One region of the Sphingobium sp. JAI105 genome, then DNA from elsewhere that is predicted to be linked to it. Evidence: riboswitches for the same ligand, from Rfam matches in the RefSeq annotation. Region 1 holds a riboswitch; the other holds the start of a gene.

Region 1 (7,235 bases):
GATAATCGGGAGATGTGGAGGCCGTCACCACCGCCAGACCAAGCTCGTCCTCCGGCCGCCCGTTTACCGCGCCTGTCCATTTTACGCCCAGACTGGCGAACCGGTCGAACATGTTGAACCGCCCGCTTGACGTCCCAAGCCGGAAGAAGCCGTCCACCTTCTCATCGCCATCGGTCATCAGCGGCATTTCCCCACGCAGATAGACCCCGGCATTGCCCCGCCCCATGCTTCCGTCCCAGGCCTCGAACGTCGCTGTGTAGCGCCAATGCCCCAGCAACAGTCGCGCGCCGGCAATCGGCACGTCGAGTTCACCGATCAGCAGCGCACCATCGCCGTTACCCAGTTTGATCGCGGTGCGGGCCGGATGGTCGGGATCGCCCGGCACCCCGTCCAATATCGCAGCGCGCACAGCCCAGCCCTCGGCCGGCTGCCATTCGACACGCGCGGCCAGCGATGTCCATGGGAAGATCGACGGACCATTGCGACCCGTCAGCGAAATATCGCTGCCGATCCCATGAGCGCTGCCGACGAAAACGCCAGCGGCGTCGAGCGCATCAAATTCCGAGTTGAGATCATATAATCCTGCCTTCAGCGACAGGCCGGGCGCGATCGTCTGGTTGATCCAGGCTTCATATAGTCTGAATGCCCGCGTCCCCGTTTCGATATTACTGACTGCGTGTACGTCCCCCACCGCGTTGGAGATCGACGCGCCATTATTGTAGAGGCCATAGACATGCGCCTCGGCCCCGCGCCAACCCAGCGTCGCCTCCAGATCAACCTCCAGCACTATGTCGAGATTATCGAGATAGCGCGCGCGCCGCTTCAACCCGCCCGCCACATTGGCCATCACTTCGCCGGTATAGGTGACCTCCAGCAGCACCGGCCCCTGCGTCTCGTCAATCTCTCCCGCCGCATGGATGTGCGAATGGGGTCGCCGCGGCAACGCATCATCCGCCGCAGCGGCCAGCAACAGAAAGGGGGCGATCATCATGATGGTAAAAGGGCCGGTACGCAGGTCATAGCAGCAGGAAGAATAAAGGTCGGGCTGCGGCGTCGATAACGGATGATCCTCGCCAGACGCCATAGTCGACTGAAAACCGACCCCATTTCAGCATGAATATGCGCCAGACCCTCAGCCACCGATTGACGCCCGGTGCAGGACGCCATAGGCGCACCGACAGTTTCAACCCACGGGGTGTCCTGGCGCTGTCAGGGCTGAGAGGCGGATCGGGCGCAGGGGGCGTCCAGTCTGCAAACCCGCGAACCTGATCCGGCTCACACCGGCGGAGGAATAGGGATATGCGTCTTTACGCCATTATGTCGCCTGCCATATCGATCGCACTGCTACTGGGTTCAGGCTACGCCCATGCGGACGACAGCATCGTCGTCACCGCGCGCGGCCGCGCAGAAGCCGAAATCCGGGTGCCCGACACGATCGCCGTCTATGGTCCCGCCGCCATCGCCGCGCAGCGCCTGACCACGATCGACGATTTCATCGCGGCAACGCCCGGCATCTTCATCATCAACGATCAGGATCCGGGCACCAACCTCATGTCCGTGCGGGGCGTATCCACCAACCGCAGCCAATCGCCCTCCATCGCCTATATTGTCGACGGATTGGCGCTGCCCGATTCCGAACTTTTCACGCTGCGCCCCTATGATCTGGCGCGGGTCGAGATTTTGAAGGGGCCGCAGGGCGCGTTGTTCGGCCGGTCGGCATCGGGCGGGGTCATCGCCATGACGACCAACGATCCCGGCCCGGACTGGGGCGGCGAAGCAGGAGTCGGGATCGGCAACGGCCTGACCTGGACCGCCGACGGCGTGGTCAATGCCCCTGTGTCGGAACAGGTGCAACTGCGCCTGGCCGGTTCCTATCGCAACAGCGACGGCTTCATCCGCAACAGCTTTCTGGACAAGAAGGTCGATGGCAGCATCAGCCGCAATCTGCGCCTGAAGGCAAAGGTTGCGCTGAACGAAACGGCGACGTTCCGCTTTCGCCTGGGCTGGGCCAACGAAGAAGGCGGGGCGGCCTATATTTCATCGGGCAATGTTACTGGCCTTCATGGCGGGCGACTGTCGGGTGCGGCATTGACCGACCCGTTCGGGGATTTTGAAGGGCGGGCATCGCGTACATGGTGGGGCGCGCAGGCCAGCTATGAACAGGAAGCGGGTGACGGGCCGCTCTTCACATGGGCTGGCGGCTATGACGATTATCATAAGGATTTCGTTGAAGAACTGGATTTTCGCAATGACAAGCCATTGACGCTGTTCGGCGCGCCATTGTTCCCGGGTGGTATTCAACCCATCTCCCAACCTGTTGATATAAAAGCCTGGACCAGCGAAACCCGGCTGACGTCACGCGGCGACGGGCCGCTGCGCTGGCATGTCGGCCTGTTCTACCAACGGCTGGAGCGCAACCGGACCGATGATTTCGGGCCGCTGCTGTTCGGCAGCGAAGCGCTGCGCGCGGAAACCCGCTCCAGCCAGATGGGTGTTTTCGGGCAGGCGAGCTACGACATTGCGCCACAGGTCGAAGCCACGCTGGCGCTGCGCTATGACCGCGACCGGCGCAAGGAAGATACGGTCGGTACTGTGAGTGGGACGACTGTCGCGCAACGTGCCCGGACGTTCGAGAAATGGCAGCCCAAACTGTCGCTCGCCTGGCGCCCGACCGATCATCTGACCGCCTATGTCACCGGCGCGATCGGTTTCAAGGCGGGCGGCTTCAACCCCCTGCCCGGCCCGACCGATGTATGGCAGGCCGTGTTCCCGGCCGAAACCACCCGCTCTATCGAGGCGGGCGTCAAGGGTGAGAGCGCGGATGGGCGCATCCGCCTGTCGCTCGCGGGCTTTATCACTGACTATGACAATTTCCAGAATACCGTGTTCCTTGGCAATTCGGTCGTCCTGTCGGTGCCACAGGTCGATGTCCACGGGATCGAAGCGTCGGCGCAGGCGGCGCTGGGCGCGGGCTTCAGCCTGGATGGCGGACTGGCCTGGACCCACAGCCGCACCGGCACCTATTTCACGCCCAACCCCACGCCAGAACCGGGTGAACCCTCTATCCTGGACATGAGCGGCAAGCGCACCCCCAACGCGCCGGACTGGACCATCAACAGCGGCATTGGCTGGCAGGGCGCCGCTGGACCTGCGACCGTCAATGTTCGGCTTAGTGTCGCCTATGTCGCACGCGTCGATTTCGAGATCGACAATATCCTCCATTCACCTGGCTACACCTCGGTTGATGGGCGTATAGGCGTCAGCCACGGGGCATGGACGTTTGACCTTTGGGCCAAGAACCTGCTCGACAAGCGCTGGGCGATCTCGGCTTTTGGCCAGCAGCAATTGCCGCTACTGCTGGGCCTTGGCCCGGATGGACCGTTCGACAGTTTCACCATCAACACCGGCCGCCAATTTGGCGCCAGCGCATCCGTGCGCTTTTGACGAAGGACATGGCGATGGGCTTTTGCGATCAGATCTGGGCGGACGTCGCCCCGTTGCGGCAGGCTATCCTGGCCCATCCATTCCTGACCGCGCTGGCAGACGGAACATTGCCACGCGACAGCTTCCAACATTATATCGTGCAGGACAGCCTCTATCTGGCTGAATATGCCCGCACATTGGCGATCGCCGCGGCCCGCGCGCCCAGTGCCGCGGGGCGGCTGGAATTTTCCGACGGCGCGAAAGTTGCGGTGCAGGTTGAAGAAGCGCTGCATCAGGCCTTCTTCGCTCAGTTCGGCGTAAGCGCAATCACAGCGCAGGGTGCCGAGCCAACCCCCTCCTGCCTTGGCTATACCAGCTATCTCGCCAGCCTGGCCGCGACCCGCAGCTATGAGGAATTGGTTGCTGGCATCCTGCCCTGTTTCTGGGTCTATTGGGAAGTCGGCTGCGCCATCAAGCCGCGCGCGGTCAGCCCCAACCCCTATGCGCCGTGGATCGAAACCTATGCCGATCCCGGTTTTGGGGGGGCGACCGACCGGGTTCGCGCGCTGGTGGACGAAGCGGCCGCCGCCACGACTCCGGCGGTGCGCGACGCCATGGCCCGCGCCTTCCGCAACGCGACCCGCTATGAATGGATGTTCTGGGATTCGGCCTGGCGGCTGGAAAGCTGGCCGGTCTGATCCGCCAATAGGCCGCTGGCCCAAGCGGGGGAGCATGGCCCATTCTGGCGTCCGGCATATTGCGGCGGATGGACTGGGCGTTCGCCTCGATCAAGCGAGTGGATGCGGGCAGACAGGGCATATTGCCCTGTGTAAAGAAGCGTCATGACACAGACGAACCCCCTGCTCGATTCCGGCCTGCACCCGCGTTTTGGCGACATTCGGCCCGACCATATCCTGCCCGCCGTCGAAACGGCGATTGCCGATCATCGCGCCGCGATGCGGCGCTGTGCCAGCGCGCAAGGCTATGACGCGATCTTTCTGGCGAAGGATCGCGCCGATGCCACCCTGTCGCGGGTATGGCAGACCGTGTCCCATCTGGTCGGGGTCGCGAACACGCCCGAACTGCGCGCAGCGCATGGCGACGCGCAGCCGATGATCGACAGCTATTTTGCCGAAGTCGGGCAAGATCGCGCGCTCTATGACGCGCTGGCCGCCATCCCGCGCGACGGGCTGGACGAAGCGCAGGCACGCGCGCTGGCGCTGACATTGCAAGGGTTTGAGCTGTCTGGCGTGGGCCTGGACGGCGCGGAGCGGGAGGCCTTTGCCGCCAACAGCGTGGCACAGGGCCGATTGGCGACCGAATTTGCCAATGCGGTCATGGACGCGACCGAAGCCTGGACGCTGCACATCACCGACCCCGCCCGACTGGCAGGCGTGCCGGAAAGCGACCGCAACGCCATGGCCCGCACGGCGGAGGCGAAGGGCCTGGACGGCTGGCTGATCGATCTTCACGCGCCGTCGGTGCGCGCGATTACCGGCTTTGCCGACGATCGCGATCTACGGCACACCGTTTATGAGGCCTATGGCACCCGCGCCTCCGATCAGGGGCCTCATGCCGGGCAGTTCGACAATAGCGACCGGATTACACAGTTGCTGGCGTTGCGGCAGGCGGCGGCGGGGCTGTTGGGCTATGCCGACCCTGTCGCCTTGTCGCTCTCCACCAAAATGGCGCGCGATGGTGAAGAAGTCGATGCATTTCTGGTCGATCTTGCCCGGCGCGCCCGCCCCCATGCGGAGCGGGAACTGGCCGAACTGGCGAAATTTGCGCAGGCGCAGCTGGGTATCGACCGGTTGGAGCCTTGGGATATCGCCTATGCGACCGAGCGAATGCGGCGCGCGGTCCATGCCCTGGACGAGGCGGAAATTCGCGCACATCTGCCGCTCGCGCGTATATTGGACGGCCTTTTTGCTCTGGTCACCGAACTGTACGGAGTGGACATCCGACCAGCCGACGGCGCGCCGGTCTGGCATGAGGATGTGCGCTATTTCACCGTGCATGATGCCGATGGCGTACCGATAGCCGCGCTCTATTGCGATCTGTTCGCTCGCGCTGGCAAGCGTGGCGGAGCATGGATGGACGTGTGTCGCCCACGCTTGCGCGAAGCCGAGACGGTGCACATTCCCATCGCCTATCTGGTGTGCAATTTCGCCAGCGGCAGCGCGGATCGCCCGGCGCATCTGACCCATCAGGAAATGGTGACCCTGTTCCACGAAATGGGCCATTGCCTCCATCATCTGCTGACGCAGGTGGATGTGCCATCGGTCGGTGGCATATCGGGCGTCGAATGGGACGCGGTGGAACTGCCCAGCCAGTTCATGGAGAATTTCGCCTGGGAACCAGCGATGTTGCGGCGCGTGTCCGCGCATGAGGAAAGCGGCCTGCCACTGGACGAAGCCATGATCGCAAGGATGCTGGCGGCGCGGCGTTTCATGGGCGCGGTGGCGCTGCTGCGGCAGGTCGAATTTGCCTTGTTCGATCTGCGCCTGCACCAGTCGGCGGCGCAAGAGGATGGCCCGACAGTGCAAGAAATTGTCGCTGCCGTGCGCCAGGATGTGGCAGTGATCCACCCTCCGGCATGGCATCGCTTCTCGCACAGTTTCAGCCATATTTTTGCGGGCGGTTATGCCGCTGGCTATTACAGCTATTTGTGGGCCGAACGCCTGTCGGCCGACGCCTTTGAAGCCTTTGCCGAGGATAAGGCAGATCGCGCCGCGCTGGGCGGCCTGTTTCGCGACCATGTTCTGGCGCGCGGCGGATCGCGCCCGGCAATCGACAATTTCGTCGCTTTCCGCGGACGTCAACCCGATTCCGCCGCCCTGCTGCGCGCGCTGGGACTGGCGGCGTAAGGCTGGGGGCAGGCTTTCGGCTTTGACGAAGCCAGTACCCGGTTAGCGGCAAATAGTCGATGCCGTCGGGACTCTGGATCGCCTTGTTGCTCTAATGCCTCCCCAGCCATTTCGCCGTGCGAGACCAAGGGCCGCTGGACACCAGCGTCTTCAATTCCGATGTCAGCATCTCGACCCAGCTTTGCACCAGAATGCTGTCGCGCAGATCCCGCAACGTCGCCAGACCGACTTGCGATCGCAATATTGGCCGCTCTATGCGGTGCGCCGTCACCAGACCTTCGGCCATGGCTGTTTGCAAAGAGAGTTCCGCAGTGATCGAGTAGCCCAGGCCTTCGCGCACCAACTGTCGGGTCAAGGCCACGCTGTCGACTTCGAGCACCACGCGCAGCTTTGTGCTGTGCTGGATTGCAGTCTGCTCTATGAGCCTGCGATTGCTGTGCGGCATGGCGGGCAGGATCAGCGGCAGTTCCGCCAGTTCGCTAAAGCGCAGGGTGCGCGGGGTCTCATGCGGCGGAGCGACTAGCGCCATGGGTTCGCTGAACAACGGAATGATGTCGAAGGCTTCGAGCAACGGTTGGTTGTAGACGACTGCGGCCTGCACGCTGCCGTCCAGCAACCATGTCTGCAATGACGTGCTCAAACCCTCCCTTACATAAAGGGTCGCCTTCGGCCATCGCTCGCGAAACCGTCGGATCAACGCCGGTCCGATTGCATGTCCGATCGCGGGCGTGAGCCCGACCGCCAAGCGCCCGCGTTCCTGCGCATCGTCATCGCGCACGACGTCGGCGGTTTCGTGCAGGTAATGGAGCATGATTTCGGCGCGATCGAGCAGTCGGGCGCCAGCCGGCGTCAAAGCGACGCCGCGGCCGTGCCGAACGAACAGCGCGACCTTCAATTCCTCCTCAAGCCGCGCGACCTGGCGACTGAGAGCCGGTTGAGCAACTC
Region 2 (7,235 bases), on a different contig from region 1:
TCTTCCCAAACGCCACAGGATATGCAGCAACCATCCTCAACATAGAATGTGCCCGGCACATTGGCTGGATGCGGCGGCAACGGAGAGTAATTAGCTACAGCCAACGGTTGCCGGACCGATCGTCCCAAAAATCTGTTCAGCCAATACCGGATCATCCTACCCCTCAATCCCGTTCCCTGTCCCCAGCGCCCATATATAGCTCGCTGCCGGTTTCCCTGAACACCCGGCTCATTTCCGCCATACCCTGTTCGGCGGTGGCGGCGTCCAGCGGTGCGCCCCCTCCACCGTTCGGCTGCGCCGGACGGTCCCCTTCCCCGTGCCGGGGAGGATTGGCGGCGATGAAGGTGTCGGCGTCCTGATTTTGCTTTGCGGCGAAATCGCGGACCTCCTGCGTGATTTTCATCGAGCAGAATTTGGGGCCGCACATCGAGCAGAAATGGGCTGACTTCGCGCCTTCGGCGGGGAGCGTCTGGTCGTGATATTGTTCGGCGGTGTCGGGATCGAGGCTCAAGTTGAACTGGTCGCGCCAGCGGAATTCGAAGCGGGCGCGGCTTAGCGCGTCGTCGCGGACCTTGGCGGCGGGATGGCCCTTGGCAAGGTCGGCGGCGTGGGCGGCCAGCTTGTAGGTGACGACGCCGACCTTCACATCGTCGCGGTCGGGCAGGCCCAGATGCTCCTTGGGCGTCACATAGCAGAGCATCGCCGTGCCGTACCAGCCGATCATGGCCGCGCCGATGCCGCTGGTGATATGATCGTATCCCGGCGCGATGTCGGTGGTGAGCGGCCCCAGCGTGTAGAAGGGGGCTTCGCCGCAGGCTTCGAGCTGCTTGTCCATATTCTGCTTGATCTTGTGCATGGGGACATGGCCCGGCCCCTCGATCATCACCTGCACATCCTGCGCCCAGGCGCGCTTGGTGAGTTCGCCCAGCGTGTAGAGTTCGGAAAACTGCGCTTCGTCATTGGCGTCGGCGATCGAGCCGGGGCGCAGGCCGTCGCCCAGCGAATAGGCGATGTCATAGGCTTTGCAGATTTCGGTGATCTCGTCGAAATGCTCGTAGAGGAAGCTTTCCTTGTGATGGCTGAGGCACCATTTCGCCATGATCGAGCCGCCGCGCGAGACGATGCCGGTGACGCGCTTCGCCGTCATCGGGATATAGGCGAGGCGGACGCCCGCATGGATGGTGAAATAGTCGACGCCCTGTTCGGCCTGCTCGATCAGCGTGTCGCGGAAAATATCCCAAGTCAGTTCCTCGGCCACGCCGCCGACCTTTTCGAGCGCCTGATAGATGGGGACGGTGCCGATCGGCACGGGCGAGTTGCGGATGATCCATTCGCGCGTGTCATGGATGTTGCGGCCCGTGGACAGGTCCATCACCGTGTCCGCGCCCCAGCGGATCGACCAGACCAGCTTGTCGACTTCGGACGCGACGTCGCTGGCGACGGCCGAGTTGCCGATATTGGCGTTGATCTTGACCAGGAAATTGCGGCCGATCGCCATCGGTTCGGATTCGGGGTGGTTGATATTGCTGGGGATGATCGCCCGGCCGCGCGCCACTTCGTCACGGACGAATTCGGGCGTCACATAATCGGGGATGGCCGCGCCCCAATCCTGCCCGTCGCGGATATATTCGGCGAGGCGCGCGCGGCCCAGATTTTCGCGTTCCGCGACATATTCCATTTCCGGCGTGATGATGCCGCGTCGGGCATAGTGCATCTGGCTGACGTTCATGCCGGGCCGCGCGCGCAGGGGGCGACGATCCTGGCCGGGGAATTGGGCGACGCCGCCGGAGCGATCCGGGCCTTTAAGGCCGTTATCTTCGGGCTTTACCGCGCGCGGGTCATAATCCTCCACATCGCCGCGCGCCATGATCCAGTCGCGGCGCAATTGCGGCAGGCCCGCCATGATGTCGATCTGCGCATTGGGATCGGTATAGGGGCCGGACGTGTCATAGACTCGCACCGGCGGCTCGCCGCTGCCCAGCTCCAGCGTGATTTCGCGCATCGCGACCTTGAGCGGGCCGACATGGATTTTCTTCGATCCACGGATCGCGCCAGTGGTAACGTTCATTGCCGCCTGCCGGCGGATGAAGCCTTCGGCTTCGGGCATCTCGGTACGGGCGGGGACGTCTGCCATAAGTCACTCTCCTTGCAGCGAAAGAGAGAGAATGCGGGCGGTGTGAGTGCGCGCTTAACCCTCCCTACGCCGGTGTTAGCCGGATCAGGTTCAGCGGGTCGCGGCCACAAAGCCGCCTCTCAACCGTCTGCGGACGGTCCCCCGGGGATGGCGGCAAGGGTAATGGGTTTGGCGGGCGGGGTCCAGTGACTTGTCGCGGCATCGCCGGAGCGGGCCGGAGCCGCGCAGATTCTTTGCCCCCCGAACCATTTGCATATTGCATTGCAACAGGGGGTAGCGTTTGATCCCGCCATGCTCAAAGCCGCGCTCCACCACCGCACTGCCTATCGCTACAGCCGCCCGATCCGGCTTGGTCCGCAGGTCATCCGCCTGCGCCCCGCGCCGCACAGCCGGACCAAAGTGCCCAATTATGCGCTGAAAATCGAGCCGGCGGGGCATTTCCTGAACTGGCAGCAAGACCCGCACGGCAACTGGCTGGCGCGCATCGTCTTTCCAGAGCCAGTCGATCATTTCACGATAGAGGTCGACCTGCTGGCCGATCTCGACATCATCAACCCGTTCGATTTCTTCGTGGAGCCGTACGCGGAAAACTATCCGTTCGCCTATGACGAGCAGCTGAAAACCGATCTGGCCGCCTATTTCGATGTCGAGCCGCAAGGGCCGCTGTTCGAAAAGATGGTGGACCAATATGCCGGGCATGAAAGCCGCACCGTCGACTTCCTGGTCGAGGTGAACCGCCGCCTGCAACAGCAGGTCGGCTATGTCATCCGCATGGAAGCGGGCGTCCAGACGCCGGAGGAGACGCTGGAGATCGGCACCGGGTCATGCCGCGATTCCGCCTGGCTGCTGGTGCAATTGCTGCGGCGGCTGGGCTTTGCCGCGCGCTTCGTGTCGGGATACTCGATCCAGCTGGTCGCGGACGTCGAGCCGATCGAGGGGCCAAAGGGGGTCAGTCAGGACGTCGTCGACCTGCACGCCTGGGCGGAGGCCTATGTGCCGGGCGCGGGCTGGGTGGCGCTGGACGCGACCAGCGGCATGTTTGCGGGCGAAGGCCATATCCCGCTCTGCGCGACGCCGCACTACAAGTCCGCCGCGCCGATCAGCGGCATGGCCGAACCTGCCGAGGTCAATTTCGATTTCGCGATGACCGTCAGCCGCATTGCCGAGGCGGTGCGGATCACCAAGCCCTTCACCGACAAGCGATGGGACGCGGTGATGGCGCTGGGGGCGAAGGTGGACGCGGATTTGCAGGCGCAGGACATGCGGCTGACGATCGGTGGCGAGCCGACCTTCGTGGCGGTGGATGGCGGCGATGCGGGCGAATGGAATGGCGATGCGGTCGGCCCGACCAAGGCGGCCTATGCCGACCGGCTGATCCGCAAGCTGCGGGGCCAGTTCGCGCCGGGCGGCCTGCTGCATCATGGACAGGGCAAATGGTATCCCGGCGAAAGCCTGCCGCGTTGGGCCTATGCCGTCTATTGGCGGACGGACGGCACGCCGATCTGGCACGATGAAAGCCTGATCGCGCCCGATGATGCGCCCGACGGCGCGCGCAGCGTGACGCCTGACGACGCCCGCGCTTTCCTGAGCCATATGGCGGCCCATATGGGCTTTTCCGACGACTATACCCATGCGGTCTTTGAAGATCCGGCGGTCTGGTCGATCAAGGAGTCGGAACTGCCGATCAACGCCACCACCGACGACCCCAAGATCAGCGATCCCGAAGCGCGCGCGCGGATGGTCAAGACGTTCGAGCGTGGGCTGGACCAGCCGGTCGGCTATGTCCTGCCGGTGCAACGCTGGCAGTCGCAGGCGAGCACGCCGCGCTGGCAGAGCGAAATCTGGCAATTGCGGCGCGGCAAGCTGTTCGCGGTGCCGGGGGATTCGGCGCTGGGGTATCGCCTTCCGCTCGGCTCCCTGCCTTATGTGCCGCCGTCGGACTATCCCTATATCCACCCCCGCGACACCAGCGAGCCGCGCGAGCCGCTGCCCGATTTCCGGGCGCAGGTGATGCAGCAGGCCGATGTCGAGGAGGTGCGCGCGCAGCAATCGCAGCGGGTCGCCGGGCCGGAGGGCGGCATGGCCGCGCAGGATCGGGTGGAACAGGTCATTATCGAAGGGGCGGTCCGTACCGCCGTGACGGTGGAGCCGCGCGGCCATTATCTGTCGGTATTCCTGCCGCCGGTACAGGCGCTGGAAGATTATCTGGAGCTGATCGCCGAGGTCGAGGCGGCAGCCGAAGCGTTGCAGATTCCGGTGCGGATCGAGGGCTATTCGCCCCCGCCCGATCCGCGCATCGCGGTGCTGAAAGCCACGCCCGACCCCGGCGTGATCGAGGTGAATGTCCATCCCGCATCCAGTTGGGACGAAACGGTCGCGATCACCGAACAGCTATACGCCTATGCCCGCGAATGCGACCTGACCGCCGACAAGTTCATGGTCGATGGCCGGTCGGTCGGCACCGGCGGGGGCAATCATATCGTGCTGGGCGGCCCGACGCTCAACGATTCGCCCTTCATCCGGCGGCCCGACCTGCTCAAGAGCTTCGTCCTCTACTGGCAGCGGCACCCTTCGCTTTCCTACCTGTTTTCGGGCCTGTGCATCGGGCCGACGAGCCAGGCGCCGCGCATCGACGAGGCGCGGCATGATGGCCTGTATGAACTGGAGATCGCGCTGGCGCAGGTGCCCAACCCGTTCGCGGGCGAGGGTGCTTCGCCGCCCCCATGGCTGGTCGATCGGCTGTTCCGCAACCTGCTGGTCGATGTGACGGGCAACACCCACCGCACCGAAATCTGCATCGACAAGATGTTCTCGCCCGATGGGCCGACCGGGCGATTGGGGCTGCTGGAGTTTCGCGGTTTTGAAATGCCGCCCGAAGCGCGGATGAGCCTGGCGCAGCAATTGCTGATCCGGGCGCTGGCGGCGTGGTTCTGGCGGCAGCCGCAGCAGGGCAATCTGGTGCGCTGGGGCACGACGCTGCACGATCGCTTCATGCTGCCCCATTTCGTCTGGGCCGATTTTCTGGAAATCCTGTCCGACCTGCGCGGCGCGGGCTATGATTTCGATCCCAACTGGTTCGAGGCGCAGCGGCAGTTCCGCTTCCCCATCCACGGCAGTGTCGACGCGGGCGGCGTGGGGCTGGAAATCAGCCATGCGCTCGAACCGTGGAACGTGCTGGGCGAAACCGGGGCGATCGGCGGCACGGTGCGCTATGTCGACAGTTCGACCGAGCGGTTGCAAGTCCGCGCCACGGGTCTGGTGGCCGGGCGGCATATCGTTGCGTGCAATGGACGGCAGGTGCCGATGACGGCGACGTCGGTGCCGGGAGAAGGGGTTGGCGGTGTCCGCTACAAGGCATGGGCGCCCGCCAATTGCATGCACCCCAACCTGCCCGTCAACGCGCCGCTGACCTTTGACGTGCTCGACAGTTGGAGCGGGCGGTCGCTGGGCGGCTGCGTCTATCATGTCGCGCATCCGGGCGGGCGCAATTACGACACGCTGCCCATCAACGGATATGAAGCCGAAGCGCGGCGCAAGGCGCGTTTTCAGGACCATGGCCACACCCCCGGCCCGGTCGATATGCCCGCCGCCGAACCGGCCGGTGAATTTCCGATGACGCTGGACCTGCGTTTCAGGCATCCGGGCGCGTAAGGGCGACCGGGTGGAAACCGCCATATATGCGAACTGGGCCGACGCCTATCTGGCCAATGCACCGGCGGGCGACCTGTTCGCCGGTGCATCGCCCGCCATGCAGACACGCTGGCGCACGATGCTGGACCGGCTGTCGGCGCAGGCGCAGGGCGACCCGGCCATGCTGGCGGACAATGTCGCGCGGCAGGCGATCGACCTGGGCATGGCGTTCCGCCTGACCGGGGACGAACAGGAACGATCCTGGCCATTGGGGCCGATCCCGATGCTGATCGACGCGGCCGAGTGGGCGCATATCGAGCGGGGTCTGGCCCAGCGCGCCGAATTGCTGGAACAGGTGATCGGCGATATTTATGGGAGCCAGTCGCTGGTCCGCGATGGCAAGCTGCCCGCCAGCGTGATCACCGGCAGCCCGCATTATTGGCGGGTGATGAACAGCACCCCGCCCCCGCGCGGCCATCATCTGCATTTCTATGCCGCCGACATCGGGCGCGGCCCGGCGGGCGAATGGCGCGTACTGGCCGACCGGGTACGGACGCCGGTGGGCGTTGGCTATGCGCTGGAAAACCGCCTGGCCTGGTCGCGCGCGACCGGCGACCTGCTGGGCGCGATGAACACGCGGCGGCTGGCCCCCTTTTTCGACGATCTGCGCCGGGGATTGGCCGCCGATTGCGAACGATCGGACCCGCGCATCGGCCTGCTGACGCCCGGTCGTTTCAACCAGAGCTATGCCGAACAGGCGCATCTGGCCCGGTATCTGGGCCTGTTATTGGTCGAGGGCGACGATCTGATCGTCACTGACGGGCAGTTGTTCGTCCGCACCATTCAGGGTTTGAAGCGCATCGACGGTTTGTGGCGCTGGATGGACAGCCGCTTCATGGACCCGCTGGCCTTCGACAGCAAGTCGCGCATCGGCGTGCCCGACCTGTTCGACGCCTGCGCGCGCGGCGGATTGGTGCTGAGCAACTGGCCGGGCGCCGGCGTGATCGAATCGCGCGCCTTCGCCGCCTTCCTGCCGCAACTGAGCAAGGCGCTGCTGGGCGCGGACCTGATCCTGCCCAATATCGCGACCTGGTGGTGCGGGCAGAGCGGGGAGCGCACCTATGTGCGCGACCGGCTGGATCAACTGGTCGTCGGATCGGCCTTCGATCAGGATGTGGCGGGCCTGCCCGATGCGCGCTTTACCCCCGGATCGGCGCTGGACGCGCCGCAACGCGCCATGCTGGCCGAAGCGATGGCGCGGCGGCCGATGGATTATGTGGGACAGGAACTGGTGAAGCTGTCCACCACCCCGGCGGTGGTCGACGGGCGCCTCACCCCCCTGCCCTTCACCCTGCGCGTGTTCGTGGCGCGCGACGCGCAGGGCCAGTGGCGGGTGATGCCCGGCGCCTTTGCGCGGCTGGCGGGCCATGGCGACATCCGCGCCGCGCTGATGGGCAAGGGCGACATGTCC

The links. Region 1 has a riboswitch for thiamine pyrophosphate ahead of IWY39_RS22375 (TonB-dependent receptor). Riboswitches for the same ligand answer to the same signal wherever they lie in the genome.
Region 2: it holds a riboswitch for thiamine pyrophosphate, as region 1 does, so the genes downstream of both, thiC (phosphomethylpyrimidine synthase ThiC) here and IWY39_RS22375 (TonB-dependent receptor) in region 1, are expected to answer to the same signal.

The regions. Positions count from the first base shown of each region.
Region 1 is NZ_JADOUC010000002.1:1,078,436-1,085,670, reverse strand. Features, by position in the region: gene IWY39_RS22380 (carbohydrate porin) at 1-991, opposite strand, end outside; TPP riboswitch at 1,182-1,309, shown strand; gene IWY39_RS22375 (TonB-dependent receptor) at 1,300-3,444, shown strand; gene tenA (thiaminase II) at 3,453-4,121, shown strand; gene IWY39_RS22365 (M3 family metallopeptidase) at 4,266-6,290, shown strand; gene IWY39_RS22360 (LysR family transcriptional regulator) at 6,382-7,235, opposite strand, start outside.
Region 2 is NZ_JADOUC010000001.1:1,861,632-1,868,866, forward strand. Features, by position in the region: gene IWY39_RS08960 (ferredoxin) at 1-155, opposite strand, end outside; gene thiC (phosphomethylpyrimidine synthase ThiC) at 164-2,134, opposite strand; TPP riboswitch at 2,179-2,288, opposite strand; gene IWY39_RS08970 (transglutaminase family protein) at 2,426-5,785, shown strand; gene IWY39_RS08975 (circularly permuted type 2 ATP-grasp protein) at 5,796-7,235, shown strand, end outside.